Regions from separate parts of the Bradyrhizobium sp. B039 genome, predicted to be linked through region 2. Evidence: riboswitches for the same ligand, from Rfam matches in the RefSeq annotation. Region 2 holds a riboswitch; the other holds the start of a gene.
What was found. A riboswitch is a leader RNA that binds a small molecule or an ion and turns the genes downstream of it on or off. The one in region 2 is predicted to bind cobalamin.
Positions count from the first base shown of each region.

Region 1: another riboswitch for cobalamin. It lies ahead of AAFG50_RS15210 (energy-coupling factor ABC transporter permease); the one in region 2 lies ahead of AAFG50_RS22660 (TonB-dependent receptor).

Region 1 covers NZ_CP152416.1:3,260,089-3,267,297, reverse strand. The annotation lists gene cobF (precorrin-6A synthase (deacetylating)) at 1-680, opposite strand, end outside; gene AAFG50_RS15210 (energy-coupling factor ABC transporter permease) at 727-1,404, opposite strand; cobalamin riboswitch at 1,441-1,652, opposite strand; gene cobA (uroporphyrinogen-III C-methyltransferase) at 1,707-2,438, opposite strand; gene AAFG50_RS15200 (cobyrinate a,c-diamide synthase) at 2,435-3,745, opposite strand; gene cobM (precorrin-4 C(11)-methyltransferase) at 3,745-4,527, opposite strand; gene AAFG50_RS15190 (cobalamin biosynthesis protein) at 4,524-4,892, opposite strand; gene AAFG50_RS15185 (bifunctional cobalt-precorrin-7 (C(5))-methyltransferase/cobalt-precorrin-6B (C(15))-methyltransferase) at 4,889-6,070, opposite strand; gene AAFG50_RS15180 (cobalt-precorrin-6A reductase) at 6,069-6,815, shown strand; gene cobJ (precorrin-3B C(17)-methyltransferase) at 6,791-7,209, opposite strand, start outside.
Region 2 covers NZ_CP152416.1:4,845,878-4,853,086, reverse strand. The annotation lists gene AAFG50_RS22685 (adenylate/guanylate cyclase domain-containing protein) at 1-485, shown strand, start outside; gene AAFG50_RS22680 (hypothetical protein) at 589-765, shown strand; gene AAFG50_RS22675 (hypothetical protein) at 921-1,133, shown strand; gene AAFG50_RS22670 (hypothetical protein) at 1,273-1,530, shown strand; gene AAFG50_RS22665 (hypothetical protein) at 1,618-1,839, shown strand; cobalamin riboswitch at 1,905-2,119, shown strand; gene AAFG50_RS22660 (TonB-dependent receptor) at 2,233-4,467, shown strand; gene AAFG50_RS22655 (hypothetical protein) at 4,542-5,123, shown strand; gene ilvD (dihydroxy-acid dehydratase) at 6,371-7,209, shown strand, end outside.

The DNA of each region.
Region 1 (7,209 bases), 1.6 Mb from region 2:
GCGGCGATGCGCGGGCCCACCTCGGCCAGCGCGCCGGACATGATGATCTGATCGGGCATGCCGAGATAGGCACCCCACCAGATCTGGAGCCCGGCCGGATCGAGCGACTGAAACGCCGTGCCGCCATCGAGCATCACGACCACGGTGTCTGCGCTTACCGGCCAGCCGCCTTCACGCAAGCGGCGGCCTGTCGTGACCAGAAAGGGCTCGCCGATGTCGTTGAGCGGCAGCGCATGCGCCGCGCACAACGCCTGGATCGACGTGATACCGGGGATGACCTCGATTGTCGGCAAGGGATCGAGCCGGCGCGCAATACGCAGCGAGGAATCGTAGAGCGACGGATCGCCCCAGATTAGCAGCGCGACCCTGCCATCCCCTTCGAGATGGCTCGTGATGGTCTGCGACCATTTCGCGGCGACCGCATCGTGCCAATCGTCGACGCCCTTGCGGTAGTCCGCCTCGCCTGCGTCGCGCACGGGAAGATCGAACTCGGCGATGCGCGTCTTGTCGCTGGTCAGCACATCCGCGCAGATCGTCCGCCTGAGATCGGCGAGATCGGACTTTGCGCTCCCCTTGCGCGGGATCAGGACGAGATCGGCCGCGTTGATGGCGCGGGTCGCGGCGTGCGTGAGCTGCTCGGGATCGCCGCAACCGATGCCTATCAGGGAGAGCGTGAGCATCGCGTTCGCGAAGGGCGGCCATCACGGCCGCCCTTTCGCTTGTCTCTCAGGCCGCGTTGTGCAGGCGCGGGGTGACGAGGCCGGGCGCGGTGACGCCGCGCAGCGACTTCGCCAGCGCCAGCACGGCGAGATCGGCCAGCGGCTCGATCACGATGACGAGCGCATAGGAGGCCGCGAAGGTCGCGATGTTGACGAGGTTGGTCATAGCAAAACCGGAGCCATAGAGCGCCCAGAACGCCACCCAGCCGATGACGCCGGCCTGATAGGTCGTCGAAAGCGCCAGCGCCTGGCGATACCTGAGATCGACATAGGCGGTGTTGCGGGCAATGATCCGCGTGGCGATCGCCTGGATCGCGAACAGCGGCACCAGCAGCGTGGTGACGTTCATGCCGTATTGCGGCAGGTCGGCCGGCTCGAAGAGCACGCCCTGGAACAGCAGGCCGAGCGCGAGGCCGAAGGCCGCGGGGGCAGCACCGAACAGCAGGAACAAGGTCGAGCCGAGGATGAAGTGCACCTCGGACACGCCGACCGGGAAGTGCGGCAAGATCTCGAAGAAGGTGAAGACGAGGCCGGTGGTGGCGAGGGTCCGCGCCGCGAACGACGTGATGCCCTGTTCGCGCACGGTCTCGGCCGCGAGCTTCAGCGCAACGCCGCCTGCGGCGATGCCGGTTGCGTAACTCAACACGAGCTTGGCGCCCGTCACGATCCCGGGTTCGATATGCATGGCTCAGTCCTTTCCTGCCGTCACACCCGACGGCCTTGGCCTCAAAACATGCACGGCCGGTCTCCTGGCTCGCGGTTCACTGGGGATCTCCGGCCTTCCCGGACCTTGCGATCCAGTGGCGGTTCGGAGCCCCTCACCGCTTACAGTCGCGGGGGCGGCTGGGGTTTTGGGCGCCGCAACTGGGTCCGCCCATCCCCATTCCCGATTATGCTCCGGCGCTTTGCGCCACCTCGAGCACCATGCTTGTCCTGTGTGCCCCTTTCACGCAGCCTGCGTCAAGGGCCGAACGGCGGCGGTCGCCGTCATGACGGGTATTCTCCCGCCAGTGCGCCGAACAGGATCACGGCGGCCGTCGAGGCAGCCCCGCCCCGCGCAAGCTGCTCGGCAAGCTCGGCAATCGTGGTGCGGACCAGCCGCTCGTCGGGGCGGCCGAGGGATTCGGCGAACAGCGCCGGGGTGGTCGGCGCGAGGCCGTGCGCGATCAATTTTGCGGCAAGCGCCGGAAAGGTGCGGCGGCCCATATAGACCACGGTGGTCGCCTCCGGATCGGCCAGCGCCGCCCAGTTCAGGTTTTGCGGCAGCTCGCCGGTGACGTCGGCTCCGGTCACGAACTGCACCCGGCGCGAGGTGTGGCGCCGCGTCAGGGGCATGCCGGCTTGCGCAGCGGCCACGCAGGCCGAAGTGACGCCGGGAACGATCTCGTAGCCGATGCCGGCCGCGCGCAGCGTTTCGAGCTCCTCCTCGAGCCGTCCGAAGATGCCGGCGTCGCCCGACTTCAACCGCACCACGCGCGCGCCAGTCGCGGCATAATCGACCAGCAGGCGGTTGACGTGATGCTGCTTGGTCGAGGGCCGCCCGGCCCGTTTCCCGACCGCAACGAGATTGGCGCCGGGACGGGCGAGATCGAGAATCGCGCCGGACGCGAGGTCGTCATAAAGCACGACATCGGCCTCGCGCAGCCGCGCGGCACCCTTGAGCGTGAGAAGCTCGGGGTCGCCGGGACCGGCGGAGATGAAGGAGACAAAACCGCTCACCGGTCCTCCGCGATCAGATGGAAGAACGTGCCGGTGGCATTGCCTCGGCGCGAACCGGTCTCGGCGATGACCGCACCGGTCGCGTCGTGCACCACCGCGAGCGGCATGTCGGGCTGGGCGGCAATCGTCGAATAGTGGAATTCGTGGCCGCGCAGGCGCGCGCCGGGGCTATGTCCCGGCATCGGTGCGGCGAGTTCGGCGAGACGATAGCCCAGATGCATGCGGCGTTTGGCAAAGCTCGTCTCCAGGCCGAGCAGGCCCGCCATCTCATGGCGGACACCGTCGGCGTCGGTCAAAGCGGTTCCGAGCACCATATAGCCTCCGCATTCACCGTGCACCGGTCGTGTCTCGGCGAAGGCGCGCAAGCCGCTGCGAAAGCGCGCGTTGGCCGCGATCTTCCCGGCATGAAGCTCGGGATAGCCGCCGGGCAGCCAGCAGACATCGGCGCTCGCGTCGGGCGCCTCATCGGCAAGCGGCGAGAAGGTCGAGATGTCGGCACCCGCCGCGCGCCAGGCTTCCAGCATATGCGGATAGACGAACGAGAATGCCGCATCGCGGGCAAGCGCAATGCGCTGCCCGGGCGGCGTCACGTTCAGACCGTTCGCAGCGGGTTGCGGCGCCCAGGCGGCCGCCGATTGCAGCACCGCATCGAGATCGACATGCTCGGCGACGAAACGCGCGGCCTCGTCGATCAGTTTTCCGATCTCCGCCTGCTCCTCGGCCTGCACCAGGCCGAGATGCCGCTTCGGCAGGCTGATCTCGGCATGGCGCGGCAGCGCGCCGAACACGGCGATGCCGGCGTCGTCAAGCGCGCGCCGTACGAGGTCTTCATGGCGCGGGCTGGCGACGCGATTGAGCACGACGCCGGCAAGGCGCACGCCCGGGCGGTAGTCGCGAAGGCCCGCAGCGATCGCCGCCGCCGTCTGCGCCTGTCCCGAGGGATCTATCACCAGCAGCACCGGCCAACCCAGCATCTCCGCAATGTCGGCGGTGGCGCCTGTGCCGGAGACGCCACGCGCGGCGACGCCGTCGAACAGACCCATCGAGCCCTCGGCAAGCACGACATCGGCGTCGGCGCCGCGGCCGACGAGATGCGCGATTCCCCCGCGATCCATCGCCCAGCTATCGACGTTGACGGAAGCGCGGCCCGTCGCAGCGGCATGGAAGGCGGGATCAATATAGTCGGGCCCGCTCTTGAAGCACTGCACGTTCAGTCCGCGATTGCGCCAGGCGCGCGCGAGCGCCAGCGTCAGCGTCGTCTTGCCGACACCGGAGGCAGGCGCGGAGATGACGAGCCCTGCCGGCATCAGGAGGCCTCCGGAAAGCGCGGCTCGGCGCCGACCGGCCGATAGCGGCGGTCGTAGTCGGCGGCATAGAGGCGGCTCTCGTCGAAATCCGCGGCGCCAAGCGTCTTGCCGACGAGAATGAGCGCGGTGCGTTCCATCTCGGCGCCGACGGCGGCATCGAGCGTCGCAAGCGTGGCGCGGACGATGCACTGGTCCGGCCAGCTCGCGCGCCAGACGATGGCGACCGGGCAATCCGCGCCGTAGTGAGGCAGCAGCTCCGCAATCACCTGGTCGAGCAGATGGATCGACAGATGGATGGCGAGTGTCGCACCGGTCGCAGCGAAGGCGGCGAGCTTCTCCCCTTCGGGCATCGCACTGGCGCGGCCCGGCGTGCGCGTCAGCACCACGGTCTGAGCGAGCCCCGGCAAAGTCAGCTCCACCTCGAGTGCCGCGGCGGCGGCCGAGAAAGACGGAACGCCGGGCGTCACGGTGAAGGGAATGTCAAGCGTACGGAGACGGCGGAGCTGCTCGCCCATCGCCGACCAGATCGAGAGATCGCCGGAATGCAGCCGCGCGATGTCCTTGCCGTCCGCATGCGCGGCGGCGATCTCCGCGATGATCTCGTCAAGCGACAACGGCGCGGTGTTGACGATGTGCGCGCCCGGCGGGCAATGCGCCAGCACGCCCTCAGGCACCAGCGAGCCGGCATAGAGGCAGACCGGACAGGCGGCGATCAGGTCGCGTCCGCGCAACGTCAGCAGATCGGGAGCACCCGGCCCGGCGCCGATGAAATGCACCGTCATGCACCGTCTCCTTCCGCGATCGCGGCCGTCGCGGTACGGTCCTGCGAAATCACCCGGGTCGCAATCAATCGGGCGCGAGGGCCGGCCGCGGCGAGCGCCGCGGCTTCGGCGACCGATCCGGTCCCGAACTTTTCCGCGATGAGCCTGGACTGCGTCGGCGTGTCGATGCCGGCCAGCACCTCGGGCGACACCGCCCTGATCGGCACACCGCATTCGCGCGCGAGCTGCTGCAGCGCTTCTACATCGGCCTTGTCGCTGACGGTCGCCACCGCCGCAAGGTCTTCAGCGCCGCCCGCCGCCAGCAGCGCCTCACGCAACGAGGCCAGCGTGACATCCTGCCTGAATCCGAGCCCGGCGACCTTCATCGGACCGCACTCCACTGCACCACGGGACGCGCCGCTTCCCAGGATCGGTAGCGGCCGAGCGGGCCGGCATGGGCGATCTCGACCCGCATCAACTCGCCGCCGTGGCGCTGGTGCAGTTCGCCAAGCAGCGCTTCCGTCTCCAGCGTCACCGCATGCGCAACGAGCCGTGTGCCTGCCCCGATGCGCGACCAGATGGCATCGAACATCGCGCTATCGAGACCGCCGCCGAAGAAGACCGCATCCGGCGCGTCCAGCCCGGCGAGAGCCTCTGGCGCACGGCCCGTGACAACAGCGATCCGATGCGCCAATCCGAACGCCGCCGCATTGCTGCGGATATTCGCGGCGCGATCTTCGCGCATCTCGATTGCCGTCGCCGTCCCGCCGCAAAGCGCCCACTCGACCGAGATCGAACCCGATCCGGCGCCGATATCCCACAACCGTTCGCCCGGGCGTGGTGCCAGCGCAGAAATCGCGAGCGCACGCACCGGCCGCTTGGTGATCTGGCCGTCATGAGCGAAGAGATCGTCGGGAAGTCCCGAGCTGCGAGGAATGCCCCGAGCTCCCTTCGCCTCCACGGCCACCGCGACCAGGTTTCCGGCGAGATCGCCAGTAAAACCATCGGCACGATGTTCCGCAATGCTTTCGCGTGGCCCGCCGAGCGCGGCGAGAGTCCAGAATGCCGAGGCGCCCCATCCGCGCTCGCTCAGCCACTTTGCAAGGTCGCCTGCGGCCTTGCCGTCACGCACGAGGCAAATGATGCGCGCGCCAGGCGCAAGGTGTGGCACGAGGCGCTCGAAGGGCGCGGCGTGGAGACCGAGGCAGACGACGGATTCAAGACGCCAGCCGAGCCGCGCAGCGGCGAGCGAGAATGTCGACGGCGCAGAATGTGCGACCCACTCACCCGCCTCAAGCTTCTCGGCAAGGCTTGCGCCGGCGCCGTGCCAGAACGGATCGCCGGAGGCCAGCACCGCGGTCGGCCGGCCGCGGCGGCTGAGCACGGCCTCCGCATCGAACGGCACCGGCCACGGGTGGCCGCGCCCGGTCACACCGGCAAGCGCGAGATGACGCTCGCCGCCGAAGACAGTTTCGGCCTCACGCAGCGCCTTTCGGCTTGCGTCCGACAGCCCGGCAAGGCCATCTTCGCCGATACCGATGATGGTCAGCCAGGGATCAGCCATGACACGCGCCCTCATTCTGGGCGGAACGAGCGATGCGAGCCAGCTCGCGGCGGAGATCGCGCGCACCGGCATGGATGCCGTCTATTCCTATGGCGGCCGCACCCGTGCGCCTGCCGACCAGCCGCTGCCGACCCGCATCGGCGGCTTCGGCGGCCTGAGCGGCCTTGCCGATTACATTCGCCGTGAAGGCATCACGCATGTGATCGACGCGACGCATCCTTTCGCTGCCGAGATGAGCCGCAACGCCGTCGCGGCATGCGCGGAAACCGGCACGCCGTTGATCGCGCTCGAACGCACCCCCTGGGCTAAAACACCCGGTGACAACTGGATCGAGGTCGGCGACGTCGATGCAGCGGTCGCCGCTCTGCCCGAGTCGCCGGCAAACGTGTTCCTCGCCATCGGCCGCCAGCACATCGCGCCGTTCGGGAATAAACCGCAGCACGCCTACACACTGCGCTTCGTCGATCCGCCCGAAGCGCCGCTGCCCTTCCCGGCTGACGTGATCGTGTCGCGCGGACCGTTCACGCTTGATGGCGAGCTGGAGATGCTGCGCATCCGCTGCATCGCCTGGATCGTCGCCCGCAATTCCGGCGGCGATGGCGCGCGCGCCAAGATCGACGCGGCCCGCACGCTCGGCCTGCCCGTGATCATGATCGTACGGCCGGAGTTGCCCGAGCGCCAGCGGGTCGAGAGCGTGGCCGAGATCATGCAGTGGCTTGGTCATCGCACCTGCCTCGGCGCATAGATCCAGCGGCCGACACGGCGCGTCTGCGAGTTGCCGACGATCACCAGCGTTCGCATGTCGGCCATCTCGGGCCGCGCCGCGTTGAGCGTGACGGTCTCGATCGTCTCGTCGGATGCGCTGATCGCGCGCGCGAAGATCACGAGCCGCTCGCCGCAGCCGGCGTCCTTCAGCACGGCCAGCGCGCGGCCAAATCCTTCCGGCCGGCTCGCCGAACGCGGATTGTACAGAGCGATCGCGAAATCCGCTTCCGCGGCCAGCCGCAGGCGCTTCTCGATCAGCGCCCATGGCTTGAGATTGTCGGAGAGATTGATCGCGCAGAAATCATGGCCGAGCGGCGCGCCGGCACGCGCGGCCGCCGCCAGCATCGCAGTGATGCCGGGCAGCACGCGGATCG
Region 2 (7,209 bases):
TGCGCATCGGCATCGCCACCGGCGAGGTCCTCACCGGCAGCATCGGCTCCGAGCTGATGATGAGCTTCACCGTGATGGGCGATGCCGTGAACCTCGCTTCGCGGCTCGAGGCCGTCAACAAGGTCTACGGCACCCGCATCCTGATCTCGCAGGCGACGGCGGATGCGGTCGGTGAGCGCCTCGAATTGCGCGAGATCGATCGTCTCGCGGTCGCCGGCCAGAGCGCGCCCCAGGCGATCTTCGAGGTGATGGCGAGGGCCGGCGTGCTCACCGCCGCGCAGGACAGCTTGCGCACGCACTATGCCGAAGGTCTTGCCGCCTATCGCGCCCGCCGCTTCGACGAGGCCCGCGCCGCCTTCAACGCGGCGCTCGAAGCCGTCCCCGGCGACGGTCCCTCGCGCGCGCTGCTCGCCCGCATCGCGCAGTTCGAGGTCAATCCGCCGGACGAGAGGTGGGACGGTGCCTGGCGGCTGGAGCAGAAGTAAGCCGCCGCGGGAAAAATTGTTTCTACTCGATAACGATGTTCGCCGTGACCTATTTCCCAGGCTTAGGTTGATCGTCCTTGAGGCGTTTGATGGGGACACGCCGATGACAGAACTTGAGGACAGGCTGGAACGGTTCGAGACGCTCACGGCCGAATGCGAGCTGATCGCCAAGCTCGCCACCGACAGCACCAAGCGCGAATTCTATCTCAAGCTCGCCGAGCACTATTATCAGCTTGCGCGCGAGACGCGGGCTGCGGTCGCGACCAGCGCTGCGGCCTGAAGGCGGCTGCAATCCGTTCTTAACATTTGGCACGCATCCTTTGATGGGAGCGAGCGTCGCGATTCGCGATGGCTCGCAGTGGGAATGCCGGGACTCGCTGCAATGCAACGTGTCTCGCTGATGTTGCTTTGCCGGTGCTTTTTCGGGGCAATCCCATGCGTCTGCTTGCGGTCCTCATCCTCGCGCTCATGGCGGCGGCCTGCAACCAGGAGCAGGACATCACCGGCTCGACCGCAGCCTGCCCGGTGCGGAACTACAGCTCCTACAACCCCCGCGACATGAACCAGTGCGTGGCCGCCTGCAAGGCGTGCGACCATGGCAACACGGTCACCTGCACCACGTCCTGCACGCTCAAGGGCGCGCACTGAGCGGCCAGCGGTTTGCAGAAGCTTGGGGGCCGGGATCGCCGGCCCCTTGGGCATTGAGGGGTTGACGGTGTCGGGGCACCGGAACGATTCACCTGACATAATCATTGGTAGGAGCAGGCAGGACGCGGAGTCGGATGGAATGGGTATGCTCGATCCCGGCCGGTTTCTGGTGTCGTGCTCGCAGTGCGACGCGTGGCCGATGGCGGCCAACGTCAAACGCTCGAGCTGGTCGACGTCCCCGAGCGAGGTCCGCTTCGTGTGTCCGCGCTGTCGCCGCGAGGAGACCGCGATCATCTCCGCCTCGGGCGAATTGACGCCGATCCGGCGCATCGACATCCCGCCGCGCGACGTCACGGTGGCCTGGGCTCAGGCACAGCGCCAGAGAGGGCGGGCGTAGGCGGCCGCTCTATTGCGCGATCCCCTTTCGGAACCCGGGCGATCGTCGGACGTTTCCGCCCCAACATCACGTATCGAGGCCGGGCGAATGATCAGCGCGCATTTCGACACCCGTACACGGATCAACATGAAGCTGGCGCTGGATCGGATTTGCCGCAATCGGCCCAGGGGCGAGGATCATGGGTTCCGCAGGTCGGTCGCCGAGAACATCGTCCGCTGCGCGCTCGCGGGCCGAACCGGCATCGGTCAGCTTGTCGATGCCGGTGAGCGGGCGGTGGTCACGACGCGCGCGGTGCCGAAGCCTGACTGATTGTGTTTGCCTCGCGTTTGCAGCTCATCGTTCAACCGGTCGATTGACTCTCCGTACGGCCGCCTCGTAGATTGATCGGTGACGGTTCTCCGCACGGAGATCAAAAGGGAACGTGGTACGAGATTGTCCCAACGCCGGGATTGTCCCAACGCCACGGCTGCCCCCGCAACTGTAAGCGGTGAATCTTTCGTCATATGCCACTGGGAATCTCGGTCCTGGGAAGGCGACGTAAGGTAACGACCCGCGAGCCAGGAGACCTGCCGTCAGCCGTGGTCACACGCGAAGATGTCGGTCGGGGAGTACAGGCATTAGCTTCACCGGAGCAATCGATTGCTCCGCCGTAAAGCCTCGTTCGCTGTGACGTGCCACTGACGTCATGCCGAGGTTACAACTGTGTCCCGTATTGTCTCTGCCGCCAGGCGCCTTCGCGCCGGTATCGTTGCTGCCGTTTTCCTCCATGCGATCGATCTCCCCACAGCTTTCGCGCAGCAAGCCGCCACCGAGCAGCTGCCGCCGGTCGAAGTGACCAGGCCCGACGATCAGAACCGTACACGCGCCAGGGCGATCGGCGACGGCGACACGGCGAGGCGGCGAGCCCCGAGTGGAGCGCCGGCAGGCAATGGCGCCGGCTCGTCCGGCTCCGGCGGCGAGGCGGTCGCCAGCAACGGAGGCATCGTCGGGGCCGCCACGACCGTCATCACGGCCGCGGATATCGCACATGCGCCCTCGCAGACGCTTGCCGAGATCATCGCGACGCAAGTCCCGGGTGCCCAGATCACAACGCTCTATGGCGGCCAGATCGGCGCGAAGACCAGCGTCGACCTGCGCGGCTTCGGCGCGTTTGCCACTGCCAATTCGCTGGTGCTGATCAACGGACGGCGGCTGAACGACATCGACATCGCGCAGGTGGACCTCTCCACTGTCCCGCTCAATTCCATTGAGCGTATCGAGATCACGCGCGGCAATGCCGGCGCGGTGCTCTATGGGGACAATGCGGTCGGCGGCGTGATCAACATCGTCACCAGGAACGGCGTCGGCGGGCCGCCCGTTGCCGCGCGCATCGAGGCCGGCTTCGGCTCGTTCGACACCAGGCTTGGCAATGTCTCGACGTCGCTCAATTCCGGTCCGTGGTCGACCTCGTTCTACGGCAATGCCGTCAAGACAGACGGCTACCGCGACAACAATCGCCTTGTCCAGGAGAATGGCGTCGGCAACCTGAACTACACGACATCAGACCTGACTGCTTTCGTCACCGTTACCGGCGACAATCAGGAGCTGCGATTGCCGGGCGGCCGCACCGTCGATCCGTCCATCGGCGTCGACGAACTCGCGACCAACCGACGGGGCACCAGCACACCCTTCAACTACGCCAACCAGCAGGGCTTTGGCGCGACGGCCGGCTTCACGAAGACGCTGGCCAACGGCATCGATCTCATCGTGGACGGCGGTGTGCGCGACAAGAAGCAGCAGAGCGCGTTCTTCTCCGGCCCAGCGCCGGTTCCCGCGTTGTTCACGTCCACCTATGTCGATGCCGATCTGACGACATGGTCGATCACGCCGCGGCTCAGCGTGAAGGGCTTGCTGCTGGGGATGCCGTCGCAACTGCTGACCGGCCTCGATTATTACGATGCGAGCTTTCAGCAGAACCGCGGCGCCGGCCAGGGGCTCGCGCCCTGGCACAATTACGATCTCAGGCAGCAGACGGTTGCGGGCTATTTTCAGCACGCATTGGGTGTGGCGCCGGCGACGGACGTCTCCTATGGCGTGCGGGTGCAGAACGTCAGTCTCTCGGCGCGCGATCATTTTGACGCCGCAGCTCCGTTCAACACCGACATCGGCGCGCTCCCGCTCAGGAGCGACGAGACCCAATACGCGCTGCATCTCGGTGCCGAGCATCGCCTCAATGACATGGTCTCGCTGTTCGGCCGCGCTGCGCGCGCATTCCGCACGCCGGATGTCGATGAGCGTGTGTCGTCGGGGCCGTCCTTCGATCCCTTTACCTTCGCGCCGATCCCGCAAACCTTCCAGCTCAAGACCCAGACCTCGCAGGATGTTGAGGGCGGGCTGCGCATCAAGGGAGGCGGGCTGCAATTGCAGAGCAGCCTCTATCTGATGGACCTCGCCAACGAGATCCACTTCAGTCCGATCCTGTTCTACAACACCAACCTCGATCCGACCCGTCGTTACGGCTCGGAGACCAGCCTGTCCTATCGCGTCAACGGCTCTCTGCTCCTGCGCTCCGGCATGGCCTATACAAGGGCCGTGTTTCGCGAGGGCGTCTGGGCCGGCAACGACGTGCCGCTGGTGTCGCGCTACACCGCGAGTGCAGGCGTCACTTGGAACATCTGGCAGAACTATGTGGTGCTCGACGCCACCGCGCGCTTCTGGAGCGAGCGGCGCATGGACAATGACCAGGCGGGAACACAGCGGCCGATCCCAGCCAATGGCACGATCGACCTCAAGCTCAGCGGTCAGTACGAGCGCTACTTCTGGTCTTTGAGCGTCAACAACGTGCTGAACGCGCTCTACTACGACTATGCGATCGCAAGCACCTTCACGGACGGCCGCTTCAGTGCCTATCCGCTGCCCGGCCGCACCTATCTGCTCAAGGCCGGCGCCAATTTCTGATCAAGGCTCTGACCGCGACGGGGGCTGTCATAGGCCCCCGAATGGACTAGAATTCGAAAAGAAGGAGATCACTCATGGCTCTCAGCACCCTGCCGCCTTACGCCGACCGTTTCCGGCTCCATCCGGTCGCGCCGCGCCTTGCATCGATGTTCTGCTTTGCGCTGCTGGCGGTGTCATGCGCGCTCGCAAGTCTTGCGCTCGCCTGCGCAACGCCCTTTGCGGCCTTCGCGGTCGTCGCGGCCGCGATGTTGCCGCTGCGGCCGGCACTGCTCGTCGTCAGCGGCGCGTGGCTCGTGAACCAGAGCATCGGCTTCGGCGTGCTGCACTATCCCGTTGCCGGCAGCACGATCGCCTGGGGCATTGTCATTGGCGCTGCTGCACTCGTCGCGACCGCCGCCTCGTCCGCCGCGCTCCGTGCGCTGGCGCATGGCCGCACGCCCCTGATGCTGGCGATCACATTCGTCCTCGCCTACGCGGCCTATGAGCTCGTGCTGCTCGCTGCGACGCCGGTCCTCGGCGGAGAGGGCGCCTTCACCGCGGCCATCGTGGCGCGGATTGGACTGACCGGCGCCGTCTGGCTCGCCGGCCTCGTCGCCGCCTGCGAGATCGTCCGCCTGGTCGATCCGTTCGGGCGCAAGGGCGCGATGTCGGCCTGAGCGGCCCTCTGAAAGCCCCGGATGGGAGCGCAGTGAAATCCGGGCTACGAGATCTTGCGTTGCCCGACGGGCAAAACACCCCCGCGGTCGGTCAATCCGCTTGCGCAAAAATATTCCACTTTGCCGAAATTCGGATTTGTCGTATGTGTCGCCCATCCCGGCTCAACCTTGAGGGGCGATCTTGTGTCGTCACGTTTCGCGAGCCGGGCTTGCGGTGGACGCGGCAGCGTCGGGCGCGAGAGGCGTGGGCAGGGCGGATTGCTCTCCGTGAGCCCAGGACTTCGTGCTGGATGAGCGACGCTGTCAGGTTCGTCTCGCCTGTAAGTTTCCGGCTCCGTCGACAGGGCTGGGAAAACTGCGGCGAAATGGCGGGCCGTGCGTACGGCAAAACCGTGTGGTCCTGGCCGTCGTTGCTACGGTCAAGCTCCTGCGGATGCGGCCGTCGCGTCAACCGGCGCGATGTCGGCGACTTTCGCGAGAGTGAGGGAGGCCAGAACGAACTCGGCTCCCGGGAGAGCACGGCATAAGCCGTCCAACCACTGCGCAGGGAAGGCCGAGTGATTGGCTACACCTGTATGCTGCTGTGCGGTTTCTCTGCGCGTGCTTTCGCGCAGCAGACCGCGGGTGCCGTCGGGCACCCGGCCTTCCCTGCGCCCTCTCGATTGAGAGGGTGGAGCGATCAAGCAAAGCTCGGGCGAAATCCGCCGCGAGGATGCGAAGGCGTGTCTGCGATTTACGATGCGAGTTGGAGGATGACGCCGATGCATCTCGCTCCGTCATTGCGAGCGCAGCGAGGCAATCCAGAATCCGTCAGCGGAAAGACTCTGGACTGCTTCGCTGCGCTCGCCACGACCATGTGGAGAGTGCGTGTCCACTGCCGGGGATGGCGGGCTTGGTGATGTCGACAGCGACTCACTCCAAGGTGTGGTGCGTGATCGGGCGCGTCGTACCCGCCTGGAAATCTCAGGTTGTGGATTGTCATCTTCGCGGGGGTATCCCAGTAGGCCGATCCGTGTCTTCCCGGTAACGAATGTGCCATCCACGCAACACTCCTTCCGGATTAAGCCCTCATCGTCAGCCGTTCGCATCACCGCCGCTTTTTAGCCACACCCGAACATGAATAAAATTGCTCGAATGTTTTAGGGGCAGCGGCGGTCCTCGAGGCGAACGGGAAATCCCAAGGTCGATTCAAATCTTGGGTCTGATTTTTCGGGTCTGAAAGGGTTGGCCGGGGAAACTGGTTTGCGATGAACGCAAAGACCAACATCAAGCAGAGGCTGCCGAGCCGTCACGTGACGGAAGGCCCTGCGCGCGCGCCCCATCGGTCCTACTTCTACGCCATGGGTCTGACGACGGAGCAGATCCACCAGCCCTTCGTCGGCGTCGCCTCCTGCTGGAACGAGGCCGCGCCCTGCAACATCGCTTTGATGCGCCAGGCGCAGGCGGTGAAGAAGGGCGTCGCGCATGCCGGCGGCACACCCCGCGAATTCTGCACCATCACCGTGACCGACGGCATCGCCATGGGCCATGACGGCATGCGCTCCTCGCTGCCGTCGCGCGAATGCATCGCCGATTCCGTCGAGCTGACCGTCCGCGGCCATGCCTATGACGCCCTCGTCGGCCTTGCCGGCTGCGACAAGTCGCTGCCGGGCATGATGATGGCGATGGTTCGCCTCAACGTGCCCTCGATCTTCATCTATGGCGGCTCGATCCTGCCCGGCAACTTCCGCGGGCAGCAGGTCACCGTGCAGGACATGTTCGAGGCCGTCGGCAAGCACTCGGTCGGCGCCATGTCGGACGAGGATCTCGACGAGATCGAGCGCGTGGCGTGCCCCTCGGCGGGTGCCTGCGGCGCGCAGTTCACGGCCAACACCATGGCGACCGTCTCGGAAGCCATCGGCCTTGCGCTGCCTTACTCGGCCGGTGCTCCGGCACCGTATGAAATCCGCGACGCCTTCTGCATGACCGCGGGCGAGAAGGTGATGGAGCTGATCGCCCAGAACATCCGGCCGCGCGACATCGTCACCCGCAAGGCGCTGGAGAATGCCGCAGCCGTTGTCGCGGCTTCCGGCGGCTCGACCAATGC